Regions from separate parts of the Brachybacterium sp. AOP43-C2-M15 genome, predicted to be linked through region 2. Evidence: riboswitches for the same ligand, from Rfam matches in the RefSeq annotation. Region 2 holds a riboswitch; the other holds the start of a gene.

Region 1 (7,143 bases), on a different contig from region 2:
TCAGCGAGGCGACCGAGCGCGACACCCGCTTCGCGGTGACGGTGGACGAGTCCCTCCTGCTCGAGGAGGACACCGACGATCCGGGGGCTCCGGCTCCTCTGACCTCCGGGTCCACCTCCACGGATGCACATCCTGTGGACAGCGCTGTGGACAACGTCGACCACGCTGTCCACAGCGGCGAGGGCAACACCGCCCCGTTCCGTCGGGACGAGGGGTCGGTCCTCCCCTCGAGCGCGCAGCCCGGCCGTCCCGCCCTTCCCAGCAGCGGATCCGCCGGCTCGGCCGCCCTCGCCTCCGGCGCCGAGCGCTTCGCCACCCACCGCGACTACCGCGGCCGTGCCGCCGACGATCCCAGCGCCTACGCGGGCCTCTCGGCGCTGACCGGGTCCTCGGCGCCGTCCCCGGGGCCCGCTCCCCGTCGTCCGTCACCCTCCGGAGGGTCGACCCTCGGCGAGGATTCCCGCCTGAACAGCAAGTACACCTTCGAGACCTTCGTGATCGGCTCCTCCAACCGGTTCGCACAGGCCGCCGCCTCGGCCGTCGCGGAGACTCCCGCGAAGGCGTACAACCCGCTGTTCATCTACGGCGGCTCGGGCCTGGGCAAGACGCACCTCCTGCACGCCGTGGGCCACTACGCCCAGAGCCTCTACCCGGACGTGGTGGTGCGATACGTGAACTCCGAGGAGTTCACCAACGACTTCATCAACTCGGTGCAGTCCGGTCAGTTCGGCAAGGCCCAGGAGTTCCAGCGCCGCTACCGGGACATCGACATCCTGCTGATCGACGACATCCAGTTCCTGCAGCGAGCGCCCGAGACGATGGAGGCGTTCTTCCACACCTTCAACACGCTCTACAACACGGACAAGCAGATCGTCATCACCTCGGACCTGCCCCCGAAGGAGCTCGGCGGGTTCGAGGACCGCATGCGCTCGCGCTTCGAGATGGGGCTGATGACGGACGTGCAGCCGCCGGACCTCGAGACCCGCATCGCGATCCTGCGCAAGAAGGTGGCGCAGGAGAACACCGGTGAGGTGCCCCATGAGGTGCTCGAGTACATCGCCTCGCACATCGCCACGAACATCCGGGAGCTCGAGGGAGCGCTGATCAGGGTGCAGGCCCTGCATTCGCTGTCACGGCAGCCGATGGACGTCACCCTCGCCGAGAGCGTCCTGAAGGATCTCCTCTCCCATGACGACGGGGCACAGATCACCGCCTCGACGATCATCGCCCAGACCGCGACCTACTTCGGCCTGTCGGTCGAGGAGATCGTGGGCACCGGGCGGTCGCGCCGGCTGGTCTCCGCTCGACAGATCGGCATGTACCTATGCCGTGAGCTCACGGACATGCCTCTGATCAGGATCGGCGAGGAGTTCGGCGGTCGCGATCACACCACCGTGATGCACGCCAACAAGAAGATCAGCGAGCTGATGAAGGAGCGTCGTGCGATCTTCAACCAGGTCACGGAGCTCACAGCGCGGATCAAGAGCTCGAGCTCGGCGACCCGTCAGTGACGCTCGCGGCGTCGACGGGCCGCCAGAAGAACACAGCAGGTCACCACGTGGTTCTCCCCAATTGTGGATAACTCTGTGGACAGTGTGGAGCAACGGGCATCTGCGCAGGAGTCGATGTGCACGGACGAATGACAGGAAATCGCCGGGACGGACGGTCCGTGCACAGTCGATGCACGGACCGATGACACTCGTCAACGATCTGTGCACGCCGTGATCGTCCTTGATGACCTGCACAGATGCGAGTTGTCCACGAGATCCACAGTCGTGATGAAGAGGACTGTCAGTAGTTGCTCGAGGGGGATGTGGACGGGTGGGCTGCCGGGGAGCGATCGCGGATCGTGGGATTCGGGTGCTCGGGAACCACAGGAAGCCTCGACGAGATGGGGGCGTGTCGCGAGGACCGGCGGCGGTGCGGCGATGGACGGCGAGGTCGTGCGCGGCACCGGGCCGACGGGGAAGTCAAGGATCTTCGTCGGTGTGTCGTCGGGAGTCCTCGGGACCCGATACGCTGTGCACCGTTCGACCGCGTCGCCTGACGCGGTCGGGAATGACTTGTGACTCGACCACTGCGAAGGAGTGGCAACGGTGAAGTTCCACCTCGATCGCGGCGTCCTGGGCGACGCCGTCTCCTGGGCCACCCGAACCCTCCCCGTCCGACCGGCGATGCCGATCCTGCAGGGCGTGCGGATCGTCGCCGACGCGAGCGGCGAGCTGCAGCTCTCGACCTTCGACTACGAGGTCAGCGCTCAGATCCGGCTCGAGGCCGAGGTCGAGCAGCCCGGCGAGGTGCTGGTCCAGGGGCGGATGCTCTCGGACATCGTGCGCGCCCTGCCGAACAAGGACGTCTCGATCGCGCTCGAGGGCACCAAGCTCCAGGTCCGCTGCGGCAGCGCGCGGTTCGCCCTGGCCACCCTCCCCGTCGAGGAGTACCCGCAGCTGCCGAGCATGCCCCCGGTGGCCGGCTCCGTCGCCGCGGACGTCTTCGCCGAGGCGATCTCGCAGGTCACCGTCGCCGCGTCCAAGGACGACACCCTGCCGTTGCTGACCGGGGTGAAGGTCGAGATCACCGGCGAGACCATGACGCTCATGGCCACCGACCGCTACCGCCTGGCGCTGCGGGAGCTGACCTGGAACCCCAGCACTCCCGGGACCGAGCTCACCGCTCTGGTGAGGGGCCGCACCCTGCACGAGGTGGCCCGCTCGCTGTCCACCGGCGGCGGCGTCGAGATCGCCCTGTCCGACGACGCCTCGGCGACCCTGATCGGTTTCGAGGCGGGCGGCCGCCGCACCACCTCGACCCTGGTCGACGGCGACTACCCGCCGGTGCGCCGACTGTTCCCCGACAGCTCCGCGATCACCGCGGTGGTCGCCACCGGCGCCCTCGTCGACGCGGTCAAGCGCGTCTCGCTGGTCGCCGAGCGCAACACCCCCGTGCGGCTGTCCTTCACCGCGGGGCAGGTCGCGCTCGAGGCCGGCGCCGGGGACGACGCGCAGGCCAGTGAGGTCCTCGAGGCGCATCTCGAGGGCGAGGACCTGGTGGTCGGCTTCAACTCCGGGTTCCTGCTCGACGGTCTGAACGCGATGGGCAGCGAGTTCGTGCGGCTGACCTTCACCGACTCGATCAAGCCGTCGGTGATGACCGGTCAGGACTCCCTCGAGGGCGATCCCGACAGCTCGTACAAGTACCTCATCATGCCGATGCGGATCTGAGGGAGGGAGAGCTCCCTCCGTGCAGCTGACCTCGCTCGACCTCACCGACTTCCGCTCCTACCGGCGGCTCTCCCTGGCCGTGTCCCCCGGCATCACCGTGATGGTCGGGAAGAACGGCCAGGGCAAGACCAACATCGTCGAGGCCGTCTGGTACCTCGCGACCCTCTCCAGCCATCGGGTCCCGCACGACGCCGCACTGGTGCACCGCGGGGAGAGCACCGCGATCGTGCGCGCGAGCTTCGTGCGCGCGGGACGGCCCCTCCAGGTGGACCTCGAGATCACGCCGGGGAAGTCCAACCGTGCACGGCTCCAGGGGCAGAACGTCGCCCGGCTCCGTGACCTGCTCGGCGAGGTGCGGGCGGTGCTGTTCGCCCCCGAGGACCTGGGCCTGGTCAAGGCCGATCCCGAGGGTCGGCGCCGGTTCCTCGACGAGCTGCTGTTCGAGATCGCGCCCCGCTTCGCCTCCGTCAAGGCGGACTACGACCGGGTGCTCAAGCAGCGCGGGAACCTGCTCAAGCAGATGCGCTCCATGCGGCGTGGAAGCAGCGGCCGCAGCGTCGGGGGCCTGGATCCCGCCGAGACCGCCTCCGCCACCCTCGAGGTCTGGGACCAGCAGCTGGCACGCCACGGTGCCGAGCTGCTCCGCGCGCGCCTGCACCTCGTCAACCGGCTGAGCCCTCACCTGGGCTACTCCTACCTGCGGGTCTCGACCGACGAGGGGGCCGAGCAGGCGCTCGACCTCCCTCCCGACCAGCGCGGCGAGGGGAGCTCCCCGGCCGGGATCCTGTATCGCTCGGCCGTGCTCGATGCGCTCGGCGCGGCACCGGGCGCCTTGCCCAGCACCCGGGAGATCCATGACCGGATGCTCGAGATGCTGGGTGAGAGCCATGACGAGGAGATCGATCGCGGCACGAACCTCACCGGCCCCCACCGTGACGACCTGGAGATCCGACTCCACGACTTCCCGGCCAAGGGCTATGCGAGTCACGGCGAATCCTGGTCCCTCGCGCTCGCGCTGCGCCTGGCCTCCTACGACCTGCTCCGCCTCGAGGAGGGGGACCTCGGCGACGGCGAGCCGATCCTCGTCCTCGACGACGTGTTCAGCGAGCTCGATGTGCACCGTCGCGAGCGTCTGGGCAGGATCGTCACGGCTGCGTCGCAGGTGCTGATCACCACGGCGAACGACACCGACATCCCCGACTCCCTCGACGGCGAGATCCACGTGGTCGATGTGAGCCTCGGCGACGCGGTGCCGCGCGGGGGGAGCGGAGGGCTGTGAGCGACCGGGGCGCATCGGGCAGCGGTGGATCCGGGCGCGGAGGGTCCGGCGGCGGAGGCACCGGTCCCGGGCGGCCGCGCCTCGCGAACCCCTACGGCCTCTCGACCTGGTCCGGAGCAGGGGCAGACGTGCCCGCGGGCGCGGAGGCGCCGCAGCCGGCCGCGCAGCTGCGGCAGGGGGCGGCGCCGCGGAGGGGGACGGTGCGGCCCGATGTCGCCGAGCACGACCTGCGGAGGTCCGATGCGGTCCCCGCCCCGGAGCCGCTCTTCGACCCGCCCGAGCTGCCCGAGGCCCCGGATCCCTTCGAGCTCGCCCGGCGCACCGTGAACCGCTCCCGCGCCGCGGCCCGCGACCGGGGACTGTTCCCCATCTCGGCGAAGACGCAGGCTCGCGACGTGCGCGATCGATCGGGTCGCGCGCCCGGCTACTCCGGATCGCGCCCCGATCCCCGCGATCCGCAGGGGATCGATCTGGTGCTCAAGAAGGTGCTCGGGAACCTCGGATGGAATGCCGGGATGAACACCGGGCGGGTGCTGGAGGAGTGGGAGGAGATCGTGGGAGAGCGGCTCGCGACCCATTGCCGACCCGTCTCCTTCGAGGAGGGAGTGCTGGTGGTCAGCGCTTCCTCCTCCGCCTGGGCCTCGCAGCTGCGGATGCTCACCCCGCAGCTGATCACCACCATCGAGGAGCACGTCGGCTCGCACGTGGTCTCCGAGCTCAAGGTCACCGGCCCGGCCGCCGCCGAGCGCAGCTGGAAGAAGGGTCGGCGCACCGTCACCTGGCGCGGCCCCCGCGACACCTACGGCTGATCGACGAACTGCGAGGGACGAGCGGGAGGAGATCGGCGTGGGGTGCAGGGGCTGATCGACGAACTGCGAGGGACGAGCGGACACAGTCCGTCACAGTCCCCGGCCCTCCTGCTACCGTGGTCGTCGACGAGCTGAAGAGCTCGCGTGCACTGGGGTCGGTGAAATTCCGAGCCGGCGGTGACAGTCCGCGACCCGATGGCCTCTGGCCCTCGGCTGACCAGGTGGAACTCCTGGACCGACGGTGAGAGTCCGGATGGGAAGCGCACGCGACGTCGTCCTCGGACGGCCCTGGTCGGCGCACCCTGTGTGCGCTCTCCGCCGGCACCCCGAGTGACGCCGTCCCCGTGACCCCTCCCTCTCTCCGGACCGCGAGCTGCGGACCGGAGGAGAGACCATGCTGAGCAGGATCGAGCACGAGGCGCTGCGCCGCGCTCTCGTGATCGCGGCCGATCCCGCGGTGCCTCACGGACCGAACCCGCGCGTGGGCTGCGTGCTGCTGGGGGCGGACGGCCGGGTGCTGGCCGAGGGGCACCACCGCGGCGCGGGCACACCGCACGCCGAGGCCGCGGCACTGACCTGCGCACTCTCCGGCGCCGACGGGGACCTCAGCGGAACCCTGGCCGGGGCCACGGCCGTGGTGACCCTCGAGCCCTGCACCCACCACGGACGTACCCCACCCTGTGCGGACGCCCTGATCCGGGCCGGAGTGCGTCGTGTCGTCGTCGGCCGCGAGGATCCGAACCCGGAGGCCGCAGGAGGGATCGAGCACCTCCGCGCCGCCGGGATCGAGGTGGAGACGGACGTTCCCGAGGATCTCGCCGCCGCGGCCGCCGCGCTGAACCGCGGATGGGAGCACGGCCTCGTCCGCGACCGCCCCCTGGTCACCGCGAAGCTCGCCCTCACCCTCGACGGGCGCGCCGCGGCGGCCGACGGCAGCAGTCGCTGGATCACCGGCCCCGCCGCCCGCGAGGAGGTCCACCTCCTGCGCACCACCTGCGACGCCGTCCTGGTCGGCACCGGCACGGCCCGCACCGATCGACCGAGCCTGACCGCCCGTCGGCCCGACGGCACCCTCCACCCACGCCAGCCCGTCCGCGCGGTCATGGGCACGGGAGGGGCCCCCGCCCTGCCCGCCCTCGAGGGTGCCGGCGAGGCGATCGTGCTGCGGACCCGGGACCCGGAGATCGCTCTCGCCGCCCTGTTCGACCGCGGACTGCGCCATGTCCTGCTCGAAGGCGGTCCCACGCTGGCGGCGGGCTTCCTCGCGGCCGGCGCGGTCGACGAGCTGATCGTCCATCTCGCCCCGACCCTGCTCGGCACCGGCCCTGCGGGGATCGGCGATCTCGGCATCTCCACCCTCGCCGACCGCCTCGACCTGGACCTGGCGGACGTCACCCCGCTCACCTCCGCGGACGGTCGCACCGACCTCCGCCTCACCCTGCGGCCGCGCGCCGCCTGACCCGGAAGGCACCATGTTCACCGGCATCATCGAAGAGCTCGGCACCGTCGAGCAGCTCACCACCTCGCCCGATGACGGCGCCACGCGCCTGCGGCTCCGCTCCCCGCACGTGCTCGAGGGCACCTCCCTCGGCGACTCCATCGCGGTCGACGGCTGCTGCCTCACCGTCGCCGCCGTCGACGGGGAGCTGTGGAGCGCCGACGTCATCGACACCACCCTCGCCGCGACCACGCTCGGCGCCCTCGCCCCCGGCGACCGCGTGAACCTCGAGCGCTCCGTACGGGCCGACGCCCGCCTGGACGGTCACATCGTCCAGGGTCACGTGGACGCGGTCGGGAGGATCCTCGAGCGCGAGGAGCTGCCCGGCACCACCCT
Region 2 (7,143 bases):
GCGCGGGCACCGGTGAAGCTCGCGCGCGACCTGCGCCGCAAGAACACCCAGGTCGGGGTCGCCCTGCGCCCGGCGACCGCCGTCGAGCCGATCCTCGACATCATCGGCGAGTTCGACATGCTGCTGATCATGACCGTCGAGCCGGGATTCGGCGGGCAGAGCTTCCTGGAGACCATGCTCCCCAAGATCCGCCGCGCCCGGGCCGCGATCGGCGAGGCGAACCTCGAGGTGTCGATCCAGGTCGACGGCGGTGTGAGCCGCGAGACCATCGAGCGCTGCGCGGAGGCCGGGGCGAACATCTTCGTCGCCGGCTCCGCGATCTACCGCGCCCAGGACGCGGCCGAGGAGATCTCCGCCCTGCGCGCACTCGCCCAGGAGCACGCCCCGCACTGATCGCGCGCGCCCCGCACCGCTCAGCGCGGCACGGACCTGCGCAGCGTCGTTCCCTGCACGATCGTTCCCTGCAGGATCGTTCCGTGCAGCATCGAGCCGCGCCGCGTTCCACGCTGGCGCCCCCGAGGTCGTGACGACCTCGTCACCCTCGTTCATCCGGGAACCGGTGTCGGGGTGCGCGGACTAGGATGGTGCGGTCACGACCAGTGACGTGCTCCGGGGTCGGTGGAAGTCCGAGCCGGCGGTGACAGTCCGCGACCCGCATCTGCGGTGGAGCCGGTGGAAATCCGGCACCGACAGTACAGCCTGGATGAGAGGCGCACGTCCTGCAGGTCCTCGGGGCGCTCCGCGCGTCGACGCCCTGCCGGAACCCTTTTCCCCGGAGCCACTGCATCCGACGGAGAAAGGACCGACATGGACTTCCTGCAGTGGCTCTTCGACGCGCGAATCGACTTCGCGGGCGGACAGTTCCTCCTTCTGCGCGAGGTGCTGGGCAACGTCTTCGGACTGCTCAGCGCCCTCGGCGGCATGCGACGCAAGGTCTGGGCCTGGCCCATCGGCATCGTCGGCAACCTGCTGCTGCTGACCGTGTTCATGGGCACCGTGTTCGGCAATCCGAATTCCGTGGACCTCCTGGGACAGGCCGGACGACAGGTGATGTTCATCGCCACCAGCATCTACGGCTGGGTGCGATGGCGGCAGGCCAGGAACGCGGGCGGCACCGCCGTGGAACCCGAATGGGCCTCCTGGGGCACCCGCGCCCTGCTCCTGGTGGTCCTGGTCGGCGGCACCGCCGCTCTCACGCCCCTGTTCCGTGCGCTCGGCTCCTACGAGCCCGTCTGGGCCGACGCCTGGATCTTCATGGGCAGCCTGCTGGCGACCTTCGGGATGGCCAAGGGATGGGTCGAGTTCTGGCTGATCTGGGTGGCCGTGGACATCGTGGGCGTGCCGCTGCTGTGGAGCGCGGGGTACTACGCGAGCGCACTGATGTACCTGTTCTACGGCGGATTCACGCTGGTGGGCTTCTTCGTGTGGTGGCGGGTGCGCAGCCGCCGCGACGTCGAGGAGCAGCGGGTGACGGTCGAGACCGCGCACCTGGACCCGACGATCCGTCGCGAGTGATGCCCCGCGATGCCCCGGAACGGACCCCCGGCCGCGCACCGGCAGGTACAAAGGAAGGATGAACCTCTTCCGGAACCCCTGGGCCGTCGTCCTGCTGATCGTGCTCGTCCTCGTCGTCCTGGCGGTGATCGTCGGCATCGGCGTCGCCATCGGACTGCTCGTGCGCCGCAGGTCGCCGGAGGGATCGCCCTCGGCGCCGCCGCAGGGCGCGGGACCGTCGCAGGGCACGGGACCGTCGCAGAGCGCGGGGCAGGCGGAGCCCACGGGACAGGCGGAGGGCGCCGGGCAGGCGGAGGGCACCGGACTGGACGAGGATCGCCCCTCACCGTGATCATGATCCTGCTCCCGTCCGCGAGACGAGGGGACCAGGCCGCGCGATCGACGAGTACCCTGGCGGCGTGAAGGATTTCGAAGCGCTGTTCGCCGAGCTCACCGAGAAGGCCCGCACCCGCCCCGCAGGGTCGGGCACCGTCGCGGAGCTCGATGCGGGCGTCCATCAGATCGGCAAGAAGATCGTGGAGGAGGCCGCCGAGGTGTGGATGGCCTGCGAGCACGAGTCCACGGACGAGGCCGCGACGGAGATCAGCCAGCTCCTGTACCACCTCCAGGTGATGATGATCGCCAAGGACATCTCCCTCGAGGACGTCTACCGTCGGCTCTGAGCCAGGCCGTCCAGCATCCTGGATCCCGCCCGCGTCGCCGTGCCGCCCGCCGGCGCGTCAGCCCTCCCGGTCCCGTCCGAGGTCTCCGCTCCGGCGGTGCCGGCGTCCCGACCGTCCCTGACCTGTCCCACCCGTCTCGTGGCCGCTCCGGCGGCCGAGGAGGATCCGTGCTCCGCATCGCCGTCCCCAACAAGGGGGCTCTGTCCGAGCCCGCCGCCGATCTGCTGCAGGAGGCCGGCTACCGCCGCCGCGGCACGGCCAAGGAGCTCGTCGTGGTCGACGAGGAGAACGGCGTGGAGCTGTTCCATCTGCGTCCGCGCGACATCGCGGTCTACGTGGGCTCGGGCACCGTGGACGTCGGCATCACCGGCCAGGACATGCTCCTGGACTCGCGCACCCCGGCGGACGAGATCCTGCCGCTGGGCTTCGCCCGCTCGACCTTCCGCTTCGCGGCCCCGGCCGGGACCCGCAGCGACGTCTCGGAGCTGCAGGGCTCCCGCATCGCCACCAGCTACGAGAACCTCGTGGAGGACTATCTCACCGATCGCGGCATCAGCGCCGAGGTCGTGCACCTCGACGGCGCCGTGGAGTCCTCCATCCGCCTCGGCGTCGCGGACGTCATCGCCGATGTCGTCGAGACCGGCACCACCTTGCGCCAGGCCGGCCTCGAGCCCTTCGGCGAGGCGATCATGACCAGCCAGTCCGTGCTGTTCTCCCGCCCGGACCTCGAGCTCGATGAGGAGGCGGGCCACGCCCTCGAGGTGCTCGAACGGCGCATCCGCGGCGTGCTGGTCGCCCGCGAGTACGTGATGCTCGACTACGACATCCCCACCGCGCTGCTGGAGACGGCGGTCGAGATCACCCCCGGCCTGCAGTCCCCGACGGTCTCGCCCCTGCACGGGGGCGAATGGTCCGCGGTGCGGGCGATGGTGGACCGTCGTGCCGCGCACCGCATGATGGACGACCTCTACGACGCCGGCGCCCGCGCCATCCTGGTCACCGCGATCCAGGCCTGCCGCATCTGAGATGACCGTGCCGAGCCCCGGGACCGATCGTGCCGAGGGGGAGGAGCGGGCCACGATCGTGCTGCGACCGCGTGCCGTGCGGGTGGCCGCGTATCTCAGCGGCACGATCGTGATGGTCGGCATGATCGGCGGCGCGGTCATGATCACCAGCTTCCAGCTCGGCGGTCGCCTCGGCCTGCTCGCCGTGGGGCTGCTGGTCCTGGTGTTCTGCCACCTGGAGGCCTCGGTGAAGGTCACGGCCCGCCCGCAGGTCCTCGAGGTGCGCAATCTGCTGCGCGTGCGCACCGTCGAATGGCCCGAGGTGCTCGGGATCAGCTTCCCGATGGGCGACCCCTGGGCCCATCTCGATCTCGCCGACGGCTCGACCCTGGCCCTGCACGCCGTCCAGCGCTACGACGGCGAGCGGGCGATCTCGGACGCCCACCTGCTGCAGCGGCTGATGCGCGAGCGGGGCGAGGCCGCCGAGGCCTGACCGCGGCGGGTCCCCTCCCCGCCCCTCCGGTCAGTCGCGCGGCAGGAAGGACGCCGCGCAGCGCCCCGCCAGGCCCGCGTACTGGAAGGCGGCCGGGTCCTCCGCGAGGGTGCGTCCCATCGTGGTCATCCGCACCGGGATGTCCTCGAGCGCGTCACGCAGCCCTGTGGCGTGCACCTCGGTGAGCCGGTGCAGGATCCCGCGCTCCTTCGCCGGCCTCGTGATCGTGCTTTTCACCTGTTTCCGCACCGACTCATGAAAAGCGTTGTATCTGGAGTCGTCGCGATGGAGGACGGGGATGTGCACCGGGGCGAGCAGCGCACGACCGTAGGCGGTCGAGGAGTGGTGGGACAGGCCCCGATGGCGCTTGCGCTCGTCGGCGCCCGACACCCGCAGGCTCGCGATCGGCGCCCCGCCCAGCACCGAGGCCGCGTGGAGCGCCTCCGCCGCCTGCACCCCGGAGAAGCCCCATCCGGTGCCGGTGCCGAGATTCCCCGGGCCCTGGATCACGATCGCGATGTCCGCGCCGACCACGTGCCGGGCCCCCAGCAGCGCGGAATGCACGGTGACCGCCTCGAGGTCCCCGCCGAAGGACTGGCCCGCACTGATCACCGAGGTCAGCAGATCCGCTTCCCGCAGCCGCGAGACGCTGCGGGAGTAGGCCGCGGGCAGGGCGGCGGCGTCGGTGTGCACGTAGGCGATGCGTGCGGAGCGGTGCTCGGTCCGGATGCCGGCGATGATCGCGGGCAGGGACGAGTGGAGGTCCGCGACCACCACGGGCATCGCGTCGATGCCCTCGGCCGCGCGGACGGTCTCGTAGTGCTCGCCCGCGGGGTCGTCGATCGCGTCGACCATCGTCTGCATCGGGGTGTAGCGGGCCTTGACCATGTGGCCGGTGATCTCGGTCGTCTCCGGCTGCGTGCCCGTGCGGGCGACCACCATGGCGTCGCCGCCGGTGCCCAGGTCGCGTCGCACGGCGTTGGTGTTCAGCAGCACTTCCTCGCCCTCGGCCGGGCGACCGGTCAGCTCGCGGTACGCGATCGCGGAGATGGTCCCCGCGCCGTCCGCGAGCTCGATCTCGAGCCGGTCCACGCCCCGCCAGGAGCCCAGAGCGCTCTTCACGGTTCCCCGTTCCCATCGCAGCATGGGGTCAGCCTAGAGCCGCGGCGCGGCACAGGACGATTCGGCGACGTCGGGCGGCTAGTCTGGCGGCGTGGCTTCGAAGAACGTGGAGAGACTGCTCAACGTCATCATGACGATCGGCTCGCGCCGTCGGATCGATCGCGCGCGCCTGTTCCGGGTGATCCCCGACTACGCGGAGGCGGTCTCCGAGCAGGCCGCCGAGCGGATGTTCGAGCGGGACAAGGCCGCGATCCTCGAGCTCGGCCTGCCGCTCAGCACCGAGCGGGACGTGATCGACGAGAACACGGTCTACTACCGGATCGACACCTCGCGCTCCGGGGCGGTGCTCGACCTCACGACCGAGGAGTACACGGTGCTGCTCGCGGCGAGCCACGCCTGGGACGCCGCGGCGGCCGGGGGAGCGGCGCGACGGGTGCGGGCCAAGCTGCTGAGCCTCGGGCACGACGCCGACCCCGACCTGCTGCGGCGCACGCCGCGCGGGGCCGTGGAGTCGCTGCCGGTGCTCACCCCGCTGCTGGAGGCCGTGGTCACCGGGAGGTCCGTGCGGTTCACCTATCGCGGCACGCAGGGCGCCCCGACCGAGCGCCGTGTCGAGCCGTGGGTGGTGGGGGTCCACGACGGGCACTGGTACGTCCACGGCTGGGATCGGGCCCGGGAGGCGCCGCGCGTCTTCCGCGCCTCCCGCATCGAGTCGTTCCCCGCCGACGGACCGGCCGCGACGCAGCCCCGTCCCGAGCGCACCGACCTCGACGAGGTGCTGGGGAGCATGCTCGACAGCGACGACCGCGCCCCGGCGGTGCTGCGCGCCGCACCCTACAAGGCGCTCTCGCTGCGGGACCGTGCGGGCGCTGCGCTCGAGGCGGAGCAGTTCGAGCTGCCGTCCCTGCCGCGGCCCGCCGCCCGTCGCCTCCTGCTCGCGGACATCCGCTGGGTCGAGCTGCTGGGGCCCGAGGGCTGGCGCGAGGAGATGGTGCAGGTGCTCACCGGGATCGCGCAGGGGCACGAGGGCGGGGCGGACCTCTCCGACCTCGAGAGCGCCGTGGCCCGCCCCGTTCCGCGGATCCGGGTCACGCCGCAGAGCGGCGATCACCTCTCCCGCCTGATCTCCGCGGCGTCCTATGTGCTCTCCCGCGGGGAGGCCGATCTCGCCGAGCTCGCGGAGGCCCTCGGCATCACGGAGAAGCAGCTGATCACCGATCTGCAGGTGCTGTTCGTCTGCGGGGACATGGGCTCCGGCTGGGAGGACCTCATCGAGGCGGAGTGGGAGCACGGCACGGTGAGGGTGCGCAACGCCGAGCCGCTGCGCCGTGCCCTCAGCCTGAGCGCCGTCGAGATCACCGCGCTGCTCGCCGGTCTCGCGGCGCTCGAGCCCGCGGCAGGCGCCGCGGAGCAGGTCGTCGAGTCCGCCCGGGCGAAGCTGCTGGCCGGTGCGGCCGGCGCCGAGGAGGATCCCGGCCCGGACGGCGGCGCAGCGCCCCGCGTCCCCACCCGCACCGAGATCGCCGAGGCGACCACGGCCGACGAGATGGCCGCACGCACCGCGGACCGGGCCGAGGAGGTGCTCGCCGCGGTGCACCGGGCCCTGCGCGCCGACACAGATGCAGACACGGACGCCTCGCGGATCACCATCCGCTACTCCTCCTCCGACCGGCCGGGCACGAGCGTGCGCCGGATCCGGCCGCTGAGCATCGAGACCGACGGGGCTCGTTCGTACCTGCTGGCCGACTGCGAGCTCGCCGGTGGCCGGCGTCGCTTCCGCCTCGACCGGATCGTCGAGGTCCTGCCGCCGGAGACGCCCATGAGCCGCCCGGACGCGGGGGAGGGGCCCTCGCTCGCGGGCAGGGTCGAGGGCACGGTGTGGCTGCGCCTGGAGCCCGCGGGGCACTGGATCGCCGAGTCCTTCGCCGCCGCCGAGCTGCGCGACGGCGGGGACGGGGCGACCTACGCCCGCCTCGAGGACCCCCTGCGGGCGCCCCTCGTCGACGCGGTGCTGGAGTCCGCCGGGGCGGCCGCCGTGCTCGCGCCGCAGGAGCTGAGAGACACGATCGTGACCGTGGCGCGCGGCGGAGCTGAACGTCACTCCCGCTAGCAGCCGCTACCCTGGGACGGCCCGCCGTGCGGCGGGCCGGGCCGTCGCCGTGGCGGCCCGTCCGGCGCCCGGTCCGCTGTGGGATGATAGGTGCGCCCGCGTCGTGTCGCGGCGCTGTTGAAAGGTACTTCCATGAACTTCTTCCGCAACCCCTGGGCGATCATCCTGCTGGTCGTTCTCGTGATCCTCCTGTTCGGCGCCAACAAGCTCCCGGGCCTCGCCCGCAACATGGGCAAG

What was found. A riboswitch is a leader RNA that binds a small molecule or an ion and turns the genes downstream of it on or off. The one in region 2 is predicted to bind FMN.
Region 1: linked by a shared signal. The riboswitch ahead of ribD (bifunctional diaminohydroxyphosphoribosylaminopyrimidine deaminase/5-amino-6-(5-phosphoribosylamino)uracil reductase RibD) and the one ahead of pnuC (nicotinamide riboside transporter PnuC) in region 2 are both predicted to bind FMN.

The regions. Positions count from the first base shown of each region.
Region 1 covers NZ_JBQSWB010000001.1:402,742-409,884, forward strand. The annotation lists gene dnaA (chromosomal replication initiator protein DnaA) at 1-1,511, shown strand, start outside; gene dnaN (DNA polymerase III subunit beta) at 2,097-3,221, shown strand; gene recF (DNA replication/repair protein RecF) at 3,241-4,500, shown strand; gene ACT3SP_RS01845 (DciA family protein) at 4,701-5,309, shown strand; FMN riboswitch at 5,450-5,579, shown strand; gene ribD (bifunctional diaminohydroxyphosphoribosylaminopyrimidine deaminase/5-amino-6-(5-phosphoribosylamino)uracil reductase RibD) at 5,704-6,768, shown strand; gene ACT3SP_RS01855 (riboflavin synthase) at 6,782-7,143, shown strand, end outside.
Region 2 covers NZ_JBQSWB010000002.1:209,117-216,259, forward strand. The annotation lists gene rpe (ribulose-phosphate 3-epimerase) at 1-393, shown strand, start outside; FMN riboswitch at 602-719, shown strand; gene pnuC (nicotinamide riboside transporter PnuC) at 808-1,515, shown strand; gene ACT3SP_RS02970 (hypothetical protein) at 1,574-1,846, shown strand; gene ACT3SP_RS02975 (phosphoribosyl-ATP diphosphatase) at 1,914-2,177, shown strand; gene hisG (ATP phosphoribosyltransferase) at 2,345-3,202, shown strand; gene ACT3SP_RS02985 (PH domain-containing protein) at 3,204-3,674, shown strand; gene ACT3SP_RS02990 (DUF3866 family protein) at 3,705-4,820, opposite strand; gene ACT3SP_RS02995 (WYL domain-containing protein) at 4,888-6,906, shown strand; gene tatA (Sec-independent protein translocase subunit TatA) at 7,039-7,143, shown strand, end outside.